DNA from 2 places in the Stenotrophomonas sp. YJH_SMC_94-11 genome. Region 2 is predicted to be linked to the other one. Evidence: predicted binding sites of a transcription regulator. Region 2 holds the regulator's gene; the other holds the start of a gene.

Region 1 (7,417 bases), on a different contig from region 2:
GTGATCGGCGGGCGCGCCGGCACGATCTCGGAGGTTTGCCTGGCCTGGCTGCACAAGCGGCCGCTGCTGCCGCTGGTGGGGGCCGGTGGCTGGTCCGATGCGCTGCCGGACAACCCGCCGGACGAGCGCGGCAATTCGCCGATCCTGCCGTGGCGCAACATTGATGAGCTGGCCGGACAGCTGCGTGTGCTGGGGTTGCTGCACCGCTGAGTCGAGCGGCATCGGCCTTCACCCAGCGTCCCGTGTGCAGCGCTAAGGTGGCCCGGCCTGGGCTCACCAGGCTTATCAAGGAGCGATGTCGATGCGTACTTTCAGGAAAGTGATCGCCGGTGTTGTGTTCGCGTTGGCCTGCAGCGGCTCGGTGGCCGTGGCCGGACCGGTCCAGCCCTGCGATCTGCCTTGCTGGAAGGCTTACCAGGCATGTGTGTCCGGTGGTGGTGATGCCATGGAATGCCAGTACGAATACGATCGATGTGTCATGGAGCGCTGCGGCGCGGTGTAAGCCCAGCCATGCTCGGCTGAAGACGGGCCTCGTCCGTGACGAGGCTCTTCTGTTCGTGCGCAAGGTCGGGCAGTCTCGACACGTTCTTCCTGGTGGAGTGGAACATGGCCGTCAAGCGTGTCGTCGCCAACATCGCCACGCCCGATCCCGCGCGTGCCGCTGCGTTCTATGGCGAGCTGCTCGGCATGCCGGTGGTGATGGACCATGGCTGGATCGTCACCCATGGCGGGCAGAGCAGTGCGGTGGCGCAGGTCAGCTTCGCCAGTGAAGGAGGCTCGGGCACGCCGGTGCCGGACCTGTCGATCGAAGTGGACAATCTGCAGGACGTGCTGCAGCGCATGCGCGCGGCCGGCATCGCGCTGGAATATGGCCCGGCCGACGAACCCTGGGGCGTGCGGCGCTTCTTCGTCCGCGATCCGTTCGGTCGGCTGTTGAACATCCTCGCCCACGCCTGAGCGGTGGATGGTGCCTCAGCCACGCCTGACGGTGCGCGCGGGACGATGACCGTCTAACGGCGTGCTGGCCCTGCTCGCGGCATTCGGGCTGCTCCGGTAGCACAGGCGCGCCTGAACGCGCCGCGGTCAGCCCTGCTGGCGTTGTGGACCGTCCCTCGTTGGCGTCGCTTCGGCCGCTTGCCGCTGCTGCCGTGCATTGGCGTGGCGAGCGTGCCCGCCTTCGCGGCCGATCGCTGCCATGTGCTGGCGGTTGCGGCTGATCGCCTCGCCGCCCTTGCGGCCGGCCACGCGTGCCTCGGCCGGGCTGAACTCATGTGCATTGCCGGACGCATGCGCGGCGCGTCCTCCCTTTGCGGCGATCGCGCGCTGCTTGTCCTGGTCCATCGAGGCGAAGCCACGATGGGAAGTGCCGTGGTGCTGGCCGGCCATGGGAAGGCTCCCGTTGCATGGAAGGGAAGCTCATCCTTGCCGGTGCCCGGCTAACGGAGTGTCCGCACCGGTGCGGCTGCCTTCACGCCGCACCGTACTGCTTTTCACGGCGCAGGTACGCTGCTGCGCGCGCCGCCCTGCGTGGCTAGGACGAACTGCACCCTTCACCTGGGCCGGACAGCCGGCCGCGCAGTGCGCACGCTGGAGCTGCGCCTGGGCAACGGCGGCTGGACCTTCCTCAGCGAAATCGAAATGGCCGCAGAGCAGAAGGCTTCAGGGCCGGCGGGCGTCCTGCAGGCGCTGCGCGAAGGGCCGCTGCGCGAGCGCTGCAAGGGCGTCGCGCAGTACCTGCTCCAGCGGCTGCCCCAGATCGGCATCGAGGCTGCGCGCCGCTACGGCAGTGGCCTGCCATTGCGCCTGCAGCGCAGGCATCGCGCGCTGTGCGCGGGGGCTCAACTGCAGGATGCGTTCACGTCCGTCGTCGCCGCTGGACGCGTGCAACCAACCATCACGCACCATCGCCGCCGCGGTCTGGCTGAGCGCCGAATGGCTGAGCCCGCAGGCCGATGCCAGGTCCTTGATCCGGCAGGGGCCCTGCGCCATCAGCGTGCGCAGCACCGGCGTGTAGCGGGGCCGGTAGTCCAGTTGCAGGTCCCGGTAGGCCTGCTCGACCGCCGGGTCCAGCTGGTCGAGCAGGGCGCGCAGCAACGTGCCGAGCGTGGCGTGTTGGAGATCCATGACCAGGATGATATATAAGCGCTTATATATCTTCAACGCGGAGGTGGTTGATGACCGTGTCCTGGATGCTCGCTGCGTTGCTGGCAGCGGCCTGCCCGGCGCAGGACGGAGTGCTGCGCGCGGCGGCCACCGCCGTGCAGGCGCAGTACCTTGACGAGGCGGCCGGCGCCCGTATCGCCGATGCCCTGCGCACCTGGTCGGTGCAGCAGCGCTATGCGGACAGCTGTTCGGATCCGGTTGCGTTCAGCGCACGCCTGAACCAGGACCTGGACATGTTCGATGGCCACTTCCACGTTGAACGCGTGGACGCAGCGGCCGGCCAGGACGATTGGTTGATGGCCTGGCGCGCCGATGCCCGCAGCAATGGTGCCGGCGTGCGCGAGGTGCGGGTGATGGAGGGCAACATTGGCTACCTGCGCCTGAGTACCTTCTATCCGCTGGATCTGGCGCGCCCGAAGTTCGCTGCGGCCCTTTCCCTGCTGGCCGACACCGATGGCCTGGTGCTGGATCTGCGCCAGAACGGGGGCGGCGACGATGCAAGTGCCGACCTGCTGGTACGCACGCTGCTGGACGCGAAGATCGACGCGGTGCAGCAGCTGGACCAGCGCGGCCGGCGCACGCCGGTACCGCTGCCGCCTGCCAGCCTGCCTGCGTACCTGAAACCGCTGGTGGTGCTGATCGACCGCCGCACCGGTTCGGCGGCCGAGTTCGTCGCCTATTCGCTGCAGGCACTGGGCCGCGCGCGGATTGTCGGCACGCGCAGTGGCGGTGCCGCGCATATGTTTGGTGATCCTGTGCTGCTGCCTGATGGCTATCAGATCAGTATTCCCGACCGGCAACCCATCAATCTGCGTACCGGTGGAAACTGGGAACGTACTGGCGTGAGGCCCGATGTGGCCGGCGGCGACGATCCGCTGTTCATCGCGCGGCAACTGCTGGCGCCTGCGAAGTCGTCAAGATGAACGCACGATTGCATGGCTGTCCTATCGCGGATGCGCGATTGCATGCCTAGAATCGAAGCATCCCGGTAGTTCCCGGGCGCTTCGAGTGAATGGACTCAATGAAGATTCTGTTGACCGGCAGTTCCGGCCGCATCGGGCGCGCGATCTTCGGTGCGTTGGCGGCCGCCCACGAAGTGGTGGGGCTGGACCGCAGTCCGTTTGCCACCACGCGCATCATTGCCGATGTCAGCGATCGGCAGGCCGTCGCGCGCGCGGTGCAGGGCATGGATGCGGTCATCCATACCGCGGCCCTGCATGCCCCGCATGTCGGCCTGGTGCCGGATGCGGTGTTTCAGCAGATCAACGTGGAGGCCACCGCACACCTGCTGCAGGCTGCACGCGAAGCAGGAGCACGGCGCTTCGTGCTGACCAGCACCACTGCGTTGTATGGCCATGCCGTGGTGGCCGGTGGCTGCCGTTGGATCGACGAAGACACCGAGCCGCTGCCGCGCACGATCTACCACCGTACCAAGCTGCAGGCAGAGACCCTGGCCGAAGCCGCCGCCACGCCGGGCTTCAGCGTTCGCGTGCTGCGCATGGGCCGGTGTTTCCCGGAACCGCCCGAACGGATGGCGATGTTCCGCCTGCATCGCGGCATCGACGCCCGCGATGTGGCCAGCGCACATGCTGCACTGCTGCTCGACGAAGGCGCCCCGTTCGCGCGCTACCTCGCCTGTGCGCCGACGCCGTTCCGGCGCGAGGACTGCCTGGAGCTGGCCACGCACCCGCGCAGCGTGCTGGCCCGTCGCGCGCCGCAACTGCTGGCCGAGTTCGAACGCCGTGGTTGGCCGCTGCCATTGAGCATCGACCGTGTCTACGACAGTGCCCGCCTGCGCAGCGAGCTGGGCTGGCAACCGTGCTTCGGGCCGGACGACGTGCTGCAGCAGTATGCCGTCGGCAGCATCGAGGTACTGCCGCGGGCACAGTGGATCAAGGACCGCGTGGCCGAGTGAGGGCATCGCGAGGGGGGGGGCGCTGAGCCGAGCCTGAGCGGATTCAGGAATGTGCAGGCCGCCCGCCTCAACCTCGCTGGCGGGCGGCCGCTAACCCAGTGCGCTTCCAGCGCCGGGCGCGCCCCGGCGGCCGGTGGCCTGCGCGACGGATCGCGCGCCTGCGCGGTGCCCTCGTGGTGCCGGTCGTCCTGAACTGCCTTGCGGACCCTCCCATGTCTTCTTCCCGCTCTGCCACTGCCCAACGCCCAGGCAGCATCGCCCACAAGTTGATGCTGGGCACCGCCGTGATCGCGCTGCTGTGCTTCGGCCTGACCGCCTTCCTGATCTACCGGCAGGCCAGCGCCAGTCTGATCAGCGCCTCGCGCCAGACCATGACCAGCGAGGCCAACGCCGAGGCGCGCCAGGTGGCGGCTGATCTGGGCACCGCTTTCGCCAGCAATGACGCCATGGTCGAGGCCGTGCTGGCCCAGCGTGCCCGTGGTGACATACCCGACCGCGCCAGCCTGGCGGCGGTGCTCGGCGAACAGCTGCGTGCTCATCCTCAATGGCTGGGCAAGAGCACCATGTGGGAGGCCGATGCCTTCGACGGCAAGGATGCGGAGTTCGTCAATACCGAAGCACACGATGCCACCGGCCGCTACATGAGCTACTGGGCCTGGCAGGACGGCAAACCGCAGCAGTCGGTGATGACCGACTACACCGAGACTGCCAGCGGTTCCGGTGACTGGTACATGGTGCCCAGCCGCGACAAGTTGCCCAAGGTCAGCGAACCCTATGCCTATGACATCGCCGGGCAGCAGGTGTTGATGAGCACGTTGAGCACGCCGATCATCGAGAACGACAGGTTCCTCGGTGTATTCACCGTCGACTTCTCGCTGGCAGCGCTGCAGAAGCACCTGGCAACGCTGAAGCCGATGGGGGCTGGCCGCGTCGAACTGCTGTCGCCGAAGGGCGTGGTGCTGGCCTCGGCCAATGCCGCCGAGATCGGCAAGCCGCGCAACGATGCCCTGACCCGCACCATGCTGGCCGACATCGCCGCCGACCGTCCGTTCGAGGCCTTCAGCCCCGATGCGGCCGGCAATGTACGCGTGTATGTGCCGCTGCGCGTGGGCGACGCCCCGCAACGCTTCGCGCTGGGCGTGGTGATGCCGCATGCGGTGATCGTGTCTGAGGCACGCCAGCTGCTATGGCTGACCCTGCTGGTCGGCGTGATCGCCGCGCTGACCCTCAGCGCCGGTGTCTACGTGCTGCTGCGCCGCTTGGCGATCCGCCCGTTGGCCGAAGCGGTGCGCGTGGCCGGTGATGTCGCCGCCGGCAAGCTGGACAGCACGCTGCCGGCGCGCAGCAACGACGAAGTGGGGCGCCTGCTGGACGCGATGCAGGGCATGCGTGGGCAGTTGCAGTCGGTGATGGCTGCGCAGGCCGAAATGGCGCGCCGCCACGATGCCGGTGAACTCAGCTATCGCATGGATGCTGCGGCCTTCCCGGGCGAGTACGGCCGCATGGTGGCCGACAGCAACCAGCTGGTGGCCTCCAGCAATGCGGTCACCCAGCGCCTGGTTGAAGTGATGCAGCGCTATGCCGTTGGCGACCTCAGCGTGGACATGGAAGCGCTACCGGGCGAGAAGGCGGTGTTCACTGCCGCAATGGCGACCACCAAGCGCAACCTGGCTGCGATCAACGAGCAGATCCAGCAGCTGGCCGCCGCCGCCGCCGCCGGTGACTTCGCCGTGCGCGGTGATGCACTGCGCTTCGACCATGATTTCCGCCGCATGGTGGAGACGCTGAACACAATGATGCAGGTCAGCGACCACAACCTGGCGGCACTGTCGTCGCTGCTGCGCGCGATCGCCGCCGGTGACCTCAGTGCCCGCATGCAGGGCGACTTCCACGGCGTGTTTGCGGTGATGCGCGACGATGCCAACAGCACCGTGCAGCAGCTGACCCAGATCGTCGGCCAGATCCAGCAGTCGGCGGCCAGCATCCGCTTGGCCGCCGGTGAGATCGCCGCCGGCAACAGCGACCTGTCGCGCCGCACCGAACAGCAGGCCGCCAACCTGGAAGAAACCGCCGCGTCGATGGAAGAACTGACCTCCACCGTGCGCCAGAATGCCGACCATGCGCTGCAAGCAAACACGCTGGCCGGTTCCGCAGCGGGCGTGGCCAGCGAAGGCGGCCAGGTGGTCAGCCAGGTGGTGCACACCATGGAGCAGATCGAGGCGTCTTCGCAGCGTATCGCCGAGATCATCTCCGTGATCGATGGCATCGCGTTCCAGACCAACATCCTGGCGTTGAACGCGGCAGTGGAAGCGGCGCGCGCCGGTGAACAGGGCCGTGGCTTCGCAGTGGTGGCCAGTGAAGTGCGGGCGCTGGCACAGCGCTCGGCGGGTGCTGCAAAGGAGATCAAGGAGCTGATCGACGCCTCGGTGGCCCAGGTCGGTGCCGGTGCGCAGCTGGTGCACGGTGCGGGGCGTACCATGCAGGACATCGTCGGTCAGGTCGGCCGGGTCAACGAAATCATGGCCGAGATCTCGGCCGCGTCGCGCGAACAGTCGGCCGGCATCGAGCAGGTCAACCAGACCGTGGTGCAGATGGACGAAACCACTCAGCAGAACGCCGCGCTGGTGGAGGAAGCCAGTGCCGCCGCCCGTGCGATGGAGGAGCAGGCCGAGCAGCTGGCGGTGGCGGTGTCGCGCTTCCGCCTGCAGGCCGAGCCGGAGGGCATGGCCCGCCGCGCGGCCTGATGCCGGAAACGAAGACGCCCGGCGGGTGCCGGGCGTCGGTTGCATCCTTGCCGCGCATCCTGCGCAGGTCTGATGGCTCAGAACATTCCTTCAAACGGGTTCCAGCTGGCGCGTCCTTCCACCTTCTCCAGGTAGTAGCTGTAGTTGGTGCTGGAGGCGACCAGCAGGTTCATGGCGATGAACAGCATGCGCCCGACGACATCCGGCAGGAACATGGTGACGATGGCCAGCGCGATGTTGATGCCGATCACCACCAGTGCCTTGCGCCACATGCCGAGAATCAGCAGGTAGATGGCACCGAAGAACAACGCGAAGAAGTTCAGGTTGATCTTCAGGCGGTCACCAAAGGACAGTGCCTTCCAGGCCTGCTTGAAGCCGGGGTTCTTGGGGGCGCCGTGCTGGCGGAAGAAGTTGAAGCGGAACTGCCACTTCGGGCTGAACTGGGACAGGTCAGTGGTATTCATTGGGATACATCCCTGTGAGAAAACGTTTTCATGATAGGACAAGTCCTATTCAGGGTCCAAGCGCTAGCGTCAAGAATGTGACGCCTGCCTTGTTCGCGCGCCTGCGGCCAAGCGCCGCGCCGTCACCCGCC
Region 2 (7,417 bases):
TTCGCCCAGGCGATCCAGGATTTCCTGCGCCTCGATGATGAAATCGGCAGTGATGTCGTCGGATACCGCGCTCATGCTTACAGCCCCAGGTCCGACAGCAGGTCGTCGGCGTCGTTCTGCGAGACCGCGTGGCGGTCCAGTCCCTTCAGTGCCGGCCCGGCCAGTTCCGGATCGGTGCGATGCTGTTCCGGCGGCAGGCCGAGCGCGCCGAAGCCCTCATGCACACGGCGGACGATGCCGACCACGCGACGGATGATCTGCCCCGTCAGGTCCTGGTAGCTCTGGGTCAGGGCGATCTCGGTGAGGTTGTGGCGGATGCGCTCGAGCTGTGCATCCTGGCCCGGCTGCAGGCCTTCGGCGCGCAACTGTTCGGTCAGGCTGCGGCATTCCTCGGCCAGGTCCAGGGTGCGGTGCGTCGCCTGTTCGGTCATCGCCACCACGTGGTCCAGGCGTGCGCAGGCATCGTCCAGTTCGCCGGCCTCGCTGGGTACGGTCGGCAGTTCACCCAGGGCCTGCCCGAGCTCGCGGGCCAGCCGCGAGAGGCCGCTCATCATCGGCTGCGTGCGCAGCGCGACCAGTCCGTCGATGCGTTGCCGCCAGGCGGTTTCGTCACCGGACTCCAGTGCGTCCAGTGCTTCCTGCAGGCGCAGGGCGAGGGCATTCTTGTCGACCGTGGTATCCATCAGGCACTGGCCGCCAGGCGTTCGAAGATCTTGCCGAGCTTCTCTTCCAGCGTCTGCGCGGTGAACGGCTTGATGATGTAGCCGTTCACGCCGTTCTGGGCCGCTTCGATGATCTGCTCGCGCTTGGCTTCGGCGGTGACCATCAGCACCGGCAGGGTCTTCAGCTTGGCGTCGGCACGGATCGCCTTGAGCAGCTCGATGCCGGTCATTACCGGCATGTTCCAGTCGGTGACCACGAAATCGAACGGCTGGCTCTGCAGCAGCGACAGCGCGGCATGCCCGTCCTCGGCTTCGGCGGTGTTGGTGAAGCCCAGATCGCCCAGCAGGTTCTTGACGATGCGACGCATGGTCGAGAAGTCGTCGACGATCAGGATGCGCATGTTCTTGTTCAAAGCAGAGTTCCTTTGTTGTTCATTCCGGGCGGCCGGGGGCAGCTGCCTCGGGGATGTTCATTCTTCGAGGCCGGCGTCGACGGCCTCGAATACCTTCAGCCGGCCGCGCAGGCGCAGCACGGCCTGGCCGTGGATCTGGCAGACCCGCGACTCGCTCACGCCGAGCACCGCGCCGATCTCCTTCAGGTTGAGTTCCTGCTCGTAGTAGAGCGAGAGCACCAGCTGTTCGCGCTCGGGCAGATGGCCGATGGCCTTGCCCAGCTCGCGGCCGAACTCGCTGCGCTCCAGCACCTGCTGCGGGGTCGGGCCACCCTGTGCGACCGTGTCCAGCTCGCCCTGGTCCTCAATGCGCGACTCCAGGCTCAGCACCTGGCCACGCGCGGCGTCTTCCATCAGGCGCAGATATTCGGGCAGTGGCATCTCCATCGCGGCGGCCACTTCGGTGGCGCTGGCGGCGCGTCCGCTGCTCTGTTCCAGGCGGCGGATGGTGGCGGCAGCATCGCGTGCACGGCGGTGCACCGAGCGCGGCACCCAGTCGCCACGGCGGATCTCGTCGATCATCGAGCCACGGATACGGATCGAGGCATAGGTCTCGAACGAGGCGCCCTGGTCGGCGTCGTAGCTGCGCGAAGCCTCGATCAGGCCCATCATGCCAGCCTGGATCAGGTCGTCGACTTCGACGCTGGCCGGCAGGCGCGCGGCCAGATGGTGGGCGATGCGCCGCACCAGGTCCGAGTGCTGGGCGATGACGTCGTTGGCCGCCGAGCGCTGGACTTCCCTGTACTGGGCCGCGCCTTTCATGCCGCCACCCCGCGCTGCTTGAGGATGCGTTCGAGGAAGAACTCGACGCCGCCGCGTGGTTCGGTCGGCGCCTGCCAGCGGGCCGTGCGGCGCGCGATCTCGGTGATCGCCAGTGCGGACGGGCTGGACGGGTAGGCCTTCACCACCGGCTGCTGGCGCTGCACCGACAGGCGCAGCCAGTCATCCTGCGGCACGCAGCCCAGGTAGTTCAGCGAGACATCGGCGAGGAACTTCTCGCAGACGCGGGTCAGCTTCTCGTACAGCACGCGGCCCTCATTGGGGTCGCGCACCATGTTGGCCACCACCTGGATGCGGTCCACGCCCCGTTCACGCGACAGCACCTTGATCAGCGCGTAGGCGTCGGTGATTGAAGCCGGCTCGTCACAGACCACGACCACGGTGTCCTGCGCGGCCTGGCAGAAGGTCAGCACGCCGTCGGTGATGCCCGCGGCGGTGTCCACCACCATGATGTCCAGCTCGCGCTCCAGCTCGGAGAACACGTTGACCAGGCCGACGTGCTCGGCCGGGGCCAGCTCGGCCATGTGCCGGCGGCCGGACGCGGCCGGGACCACCAGCACGCCGTTCGGGCCTTCGACGATGACATCGTCCAGCGAGCAGCGGCCGGCAACCAGGTCGGCCAGCGTAAAGGTGGGATTCAAGCCCAGGATCACGTCGATGTTGGCCAGGCCGAGGTCGGCGTCCAGCAGCAGCGTGCGCTTGCCCATGCCGGCCAGCGCCACGGCCAGGTTGGCCGATACGTTGGTCTTGCCCACGCCGCCCTTGCCGCCGGTCACGGCGATGGTGCGCACAGGGCCGAGCGGCTCGCTGCGGGTGGCCGACAGCGGGAAGGTCTTGGTCAGCTTGGCGTACTCACGCGACGGCATGGTTCAACTCCGGGTTGCAGGGCATATCGGCCGCTCGGCGCAAATCTTCAAGGCGAAGTACGAGATTGGCCGCACTGGCCCGGTGCAGGTCGTCCGGAACGTCCTGGCCATCGGTCACCCAGGTGATCGGCAGGGCATGGTCCACGGCCACCGACAGGGCGTTGCCGAAGCGGCCGGTTTCGTCCAGCTTGCTCAGCACCAGGCCCTGCAGGTTGGCGGCACCGAAGCGGCGGACCACCTCGTCCATGTCGCCGAAGCTGGTGTTGGCCGGCAGCACCAGCAGGGTGCGCACCTGGCGGGCGGCGCGCAGCCACTGCAGCTGGGCGGCCAGCGCGCGGTCGCGCGGGCCCAGCCCGGCGGTGTCGATCAGTACCAGCTTGTAGTCCTTCAGGCGTTCCAGCAGCTGGTCCAGGTCGGTGCCGCTGTTGGCCTCGTGGACGGCGATGCCGAGCTGCCTGCCATAGCCATACAGCTGCTCGCGGGCGCCGATGCGGGTGGTGTCGGTGGTGACCAGGGCGACGTCACGCGGCGCGTGCTTCTCGGCGAAGCGCGAGGCCAGCTTGGCGATGGTGGTGGTCTTGCCGGCGCCGGTCGGGCCTACCAGCGCGATCACGCCGCCTTCCTCCAGCGGGTCGACCGGGGCGATCGGCAGCTTGCGCGAGATCAGCCCCAGCATCAGGCCGCGGCCTCGGTGCGCCTCGGTCTCCAGCGGAATCTGCATGGCGACGTCGCGGGCCAGGCCAGCATCGAAGCCGTACTCGTCCATCAGGTCCAGCGCGGTGGCGCGCACCGGGCAGCCGCGCAGGCGCTCGTCGGTGAAGCGGTTCATTTCGCGCTCGATCACCTGGCGCATGCCGGCCACTTCCTGGCGCAGCTGGCGGATCTCGGCGTCGTCCTGGGCGACCACGGTCAGGACCGGGGCTGGGGCGAGCGTCGGCGTCGGCGCGGTTTCGACGGTGGCATCGGCCAGCGCCGGTTCGCTTGCGGCGACCTCCGGCTGCGTTTCGGCCAGGGCTGCGGTCGGCAGCGGCGGCGGCTGCACGGCCGGGGCCGCGCTTTCGTGATGCGCCTCGTGCGGCGGGTCGATCTGGAAGCGGGCGCGGTTGGCCGGCGTGGCGCTGGCGGGTGCCGGTGCGACGATGGCTTCGGCGAACGGAGCGAAGATCTGGTCCGGCAGCGCCGGCTCATTGACGGCGGCGCGTGCCAGCGTGGCGGCGAAGCCGGTGCTGCCGCGGGTCGGCACGATCTCGTCGGCGCTGTCCAGGGTGCGGCCGGTAGCGCCCACTGCTGCACGGGCGAGGGCGGCCACCGCCGAGGTGGTCGCGACAATCGGTTCCGGTGCCGGGGTGCTGCTGCGGCGGCGGGTGACGGCGGCGATCACCGCGTCGGCGGCGGTGCGCGGCTTGGGTGCCGGCGGCGGTGCGACGTCACGGCGCGAGGCTTCCAGCGCACGCTGCACCGCGCTCTCGTCGTAGTTGGCGGCGGCGACGATCTCGATGCCTTCCTCGATCCGGCGGTTGGACAGGATCACGGCGTCAGGACCATGTTCCTTGCGCACCAGGTTCATGGCCGAGCGCATGTCGGCGGCGACGAATCGTTTGATTTTCATGCTGTGGTCACGGGGCGAAGACGGCGGGGTGGCGGTCGGGGAACTCGGGTGGTCGGTGGTCTGCACGGTGCGGGTTCCCCTTGGTGTCTGTCAGTTGCGTTGGTTCGAAAGTGGTGTCTGTTTTCTGGCGCATCGGCGGGCGGGCGTCAGCTGATCGTTCCGACCAGCTTCAGGCGCTTGTCCTCCGGCACCTCGCTGTAGGCCAGGACCGACAGCGACGGAACGCTGTGGCGGACCAGGCGGGCCAGCGCGGCGCGCACCGGGCCAGGTACCAGCACGACCGCGGGCTCGTTGCGGGCTTCCTGCTTGCTGACACATTCGGCCAGGCTCTGGTGCAGTCGCTCAGCGAGTCCGGGTTCCAGCGCGGCGCCGTTGCCCTGCGTGGACTCCTGCAAGACACGTTCCAATTGCGGGTTGAGGGTGAACACCGGCAGCTCCGCCGACATTCCGGCGATCTCCTGCACGATGAAGCGGCCCAGTGCGGTGCGCACCGCGGCGGTCAGCACGGCCGGGTCCTGGCTGGCGGGCGCATGTTCGACCAGCGCTTCGGCGATCTTGCGCAGCTGGCGGATCGGAATGCGCTCCACCAACAGGTTCTGCAGCACGCGCACCACCGCCGACAGCGGCAGCGCCTTGGGCGTCAGATCTTCGACGAGCTTGGGCGCGCTCTTGGCCAGGTTGGCCAGCAGGTGCTGCACTTCTTCGTGGCCGAGCAGTTCCGGCGCGTGTTCGCGGATCAAGTGCGACAGATGGGTGGCGACCACGGTGGCCGGGTCGACCACCGTGTAGCCCAGCGTTTCGGCCTGGGCGCGCTGGTGCGGCTGGATCCAGGTGGCATCCAGGCCGAACGCGGGATCCTTGCCGGCAATGCCCTCCAGTGCGCCGAGCGCGCTGCCTGGATCCAGGGCCAGCTCGCGGTCGGGGTGGATCTCGGCGGTGGCCACCGGTACGCCGTGCACCAGCACGCGGTAGCCGTTGGCGGGCAATTCCAGGTTGTCGCGGATGTGCACCGACGGGATCAGGAAGCCGACATCCTGGGTCAGCTTGCGACGCACGCCCTTGATGCGCGCCATCAGTTCGCCGCCCTGGTTGCTGTCCACCAGCGGAATCAGCCGATAGCCGACCTCCAGGCCCAGCGGATCGACCGGGCGCAGTTCGTCCCAGCTCAGTTCGGCGGTGGGGGCCGCGGCGGCCGGGCGGCCGAGCGCAGTGAGCGCGGCGGCATCGGTGCCACTGCCTGTCGCATCGGCAGCCGGTGCCTTGGTCTTGCGATACAGCTTCCAGGCGATGAAGCCGAGGATCGAGGCCAGCGTCAGGAAAGCGACGTTGGGCATGCCCGGCACCAGGCCCACCAGGCCGATGATGCCGGCGGTGATCGCCAGCGCCCGGTACTGGCCGAACACCTGCCCGGTCATGGCCTGGGCCATGTCCTGCGAGCGCGAGGCGCGGGTGACCAGCATCGCCACCGCGCTGGAGACCAGCAGCGCCGGCAGCTGTGCCACCAGGCCGTCACCGATCGACAGCAGGGTATAGGTGGCGGCGGCTTCGCCGAACGGCATGCCATGCTGCAGCACGCCCACGGCCAGGCCGCCGAGCATGTTGATGAACAGGATCAGGATGCCGGCGATGGCGTCGCCGCGGATGAACTTGCTGGCACCGTCCATCGCACCGTAGAAGTCGGCTTCCTCGCGGACTTCCTCGCGGCGCAGCTTGGCTTCTTCACGCGTCAGCAAACCGGCGTTGAGGTCGGCGTCGATCGCCATCTGCTTGCCGGGCATCGCGTCCAGGATGAAGCGCGCGGTCACTTCCGAGACGCGGCCGGCGCCCTTGGTGATGACCACGAAGTTGATGATGGTCAGGATCGCGAACACCACGATGCCGACCGCGTAGTTGCCGCCGATCACGAATTCACCGAAGGCGGCGATGACCTTGCCCGCGGCATCGTGCCCGTTCTGGCCATTGAGCAGGATCACGCGGGTGGAGGCCACGTTCAGCGCCAGCCGCAGCATGGTCGTGATCAACAGCACGATCGGGAAGATGGTGAAATCCAGCGGGCGCTTCACGTAGACCACCGCCAGCAGCACCATCAGCGAGATGGCGATATTGAAGGTGAACAGCGCATCGAGGACAGGCGCGGCCAGTGGCACCACGACCATGGCCAGCAGGGCCAGCACGATCAGCGGCGCGCCAAGGCCCTGGCGGATCATTTCCAGGGCGCGGCGGGTGTTGAATCCGGTGGCGGGCTGGGCGCTCACGGGCGGCCTCCCTTGCCGAATTCATCCACCTGGATGTGCGGGGCGTCCGGCATCGGGCCAGTGCGCCAGGCGCGCAGCTGGTAGACGTAGGACAGGACCTGGGCGACGGCCGAATACAGTCTCACGGGAATTTCCTTTCCGAGTTGGCCTTCCCGATACAAGGCGCGTGCCAAAGGCGGGGCGGAGACGATCGCGACCTTGTTGCCGTCGGCCACTTCACGGATGCGCAGGGCGGTCTCGTCCACGCCCAGCGCGACCACGGTGGGGGCGTTCATGGCGCCGCCTTCGTACTTCAGGGCCACCGCGTAATGGGTGGGGTTGACCACCACCACGTCGGCGGTGGGCACCGCTTCCATCATCCGGCGGTTGGCCATCTGCTGCTGCAGCTGGCGGATGCGGCCCTTCACCTCGGGGCTGCCTTCGCTTTCCTTCATTTCCCGGCGCAGCTCTTCACGCGTCATCTTCAGCTTGCGCATCCAGTTCCAGCGCTGGTACGGGGCATCGATGGCGGCCAGCACCAGCATGGCGCCGGCGGTGGCCAGCAGCAGGCGCAGGGTGAAGCCGAGGCCGTCGGTGATGGCGGTCTCCAGCGGGTGGTGGATCAGCCCGCGCAGGGTGTCAAAGCCGGTCCAGACCACCAGGCCGGCGGCCACACCGACGAAGGCCACGCGCAGCAGCGACTTGGTGAACTCGGCAATCGCCTCGGGGCCATACAGGCGCTTGAGCCCGCTCATCGGGTTCATGCGGTTGATGTCAGGCAGCAACGCCTTCTGCGACCAGCGCAGGCCGCCCA

What was found. The regulator FliA, encoded in region 2, starts transcription of late flagellar genes. The targets are predictions, from matches to a motif close to TAAAGTTTNNCNNNCNNNGGCCGATAA.
Region 1: a site for FliA is predicted at 4,146-4,172, ahead of AC5P74_RS02225 (methyl-accepting chemotaxis protein). Genes of this name have one in related genera too.

What each region holds. Positions count from the first base shown of each region.
Region 1 covers NZ_JCAFTR010000001.1:480,874-488,290, forward strand. Annotated here, with positions in the region: gene AC5P74_RS02190 (SLOG cluster 4 domain-containing protein) at 1-210, shown strand, start outside; gene AC5P74_RS02195 (hypothetical protein) at 302-502, shown strand; gene AC5P74_RS02200 (VOC family protein) at 607-957, shown strand; gene AC5P74_RS02205 (KGG domain-containing protein) at 1,084-1,386, opposite strand; gene AC5P74_RS02210 (MarR family winged helix-turn-helix transcriptional regulator) at 1,660-2,124, opposite strand; gene AC5P74_RS02215 (S41 family peptidase) at 2,175-3,086, shown strand; gene AC5P74_RS02220 (NAD-dependent epimerase/dehydratase family protein) at 3,185-4,078, shown strand; gene AC5P74_RS02225 (methyl-accepting chemotaxis protein) at 4,291-6,822, shown strand; gene AC5P74_RS02230 (DUF2628 domain-containing protein) at 6,900-7,286, opposite strand.
Region 2 covers NZ_JCAFTR010000016.1:15,094-22,510, reverse strand. Annotated here, with positions in the region: gene AC5P74_RS19715 (chemotaxis protein CheA) at 1-75, opposite strand, end outside; gene AC5P74_RS19710 (protein phosphatase CheZ) at 78-683, opposite strand; gene cheY (chemotaxis response regulator CheY) at 683-1,075, opposite strand; gene AC5P74_RS19700 (RNA polymerase sigma factor FliA) at 1,133-1,876, opposite strand; gene AC5P74_RS19695 (MinD/ParA family ATP-binding protein) at 1,873-2,760, opposite strand; gene flhF (flagellar biosynthesis GTPase FlhF) at 2,747-4,369, opposite strand; gene flhA (flagellar biosynthesis protein FlhA) at 4,516-6,576, opposite strand; gene flhB (flagellar biosynthesis protein FlhB) at 6,621-7,417, opposite strand, start outside.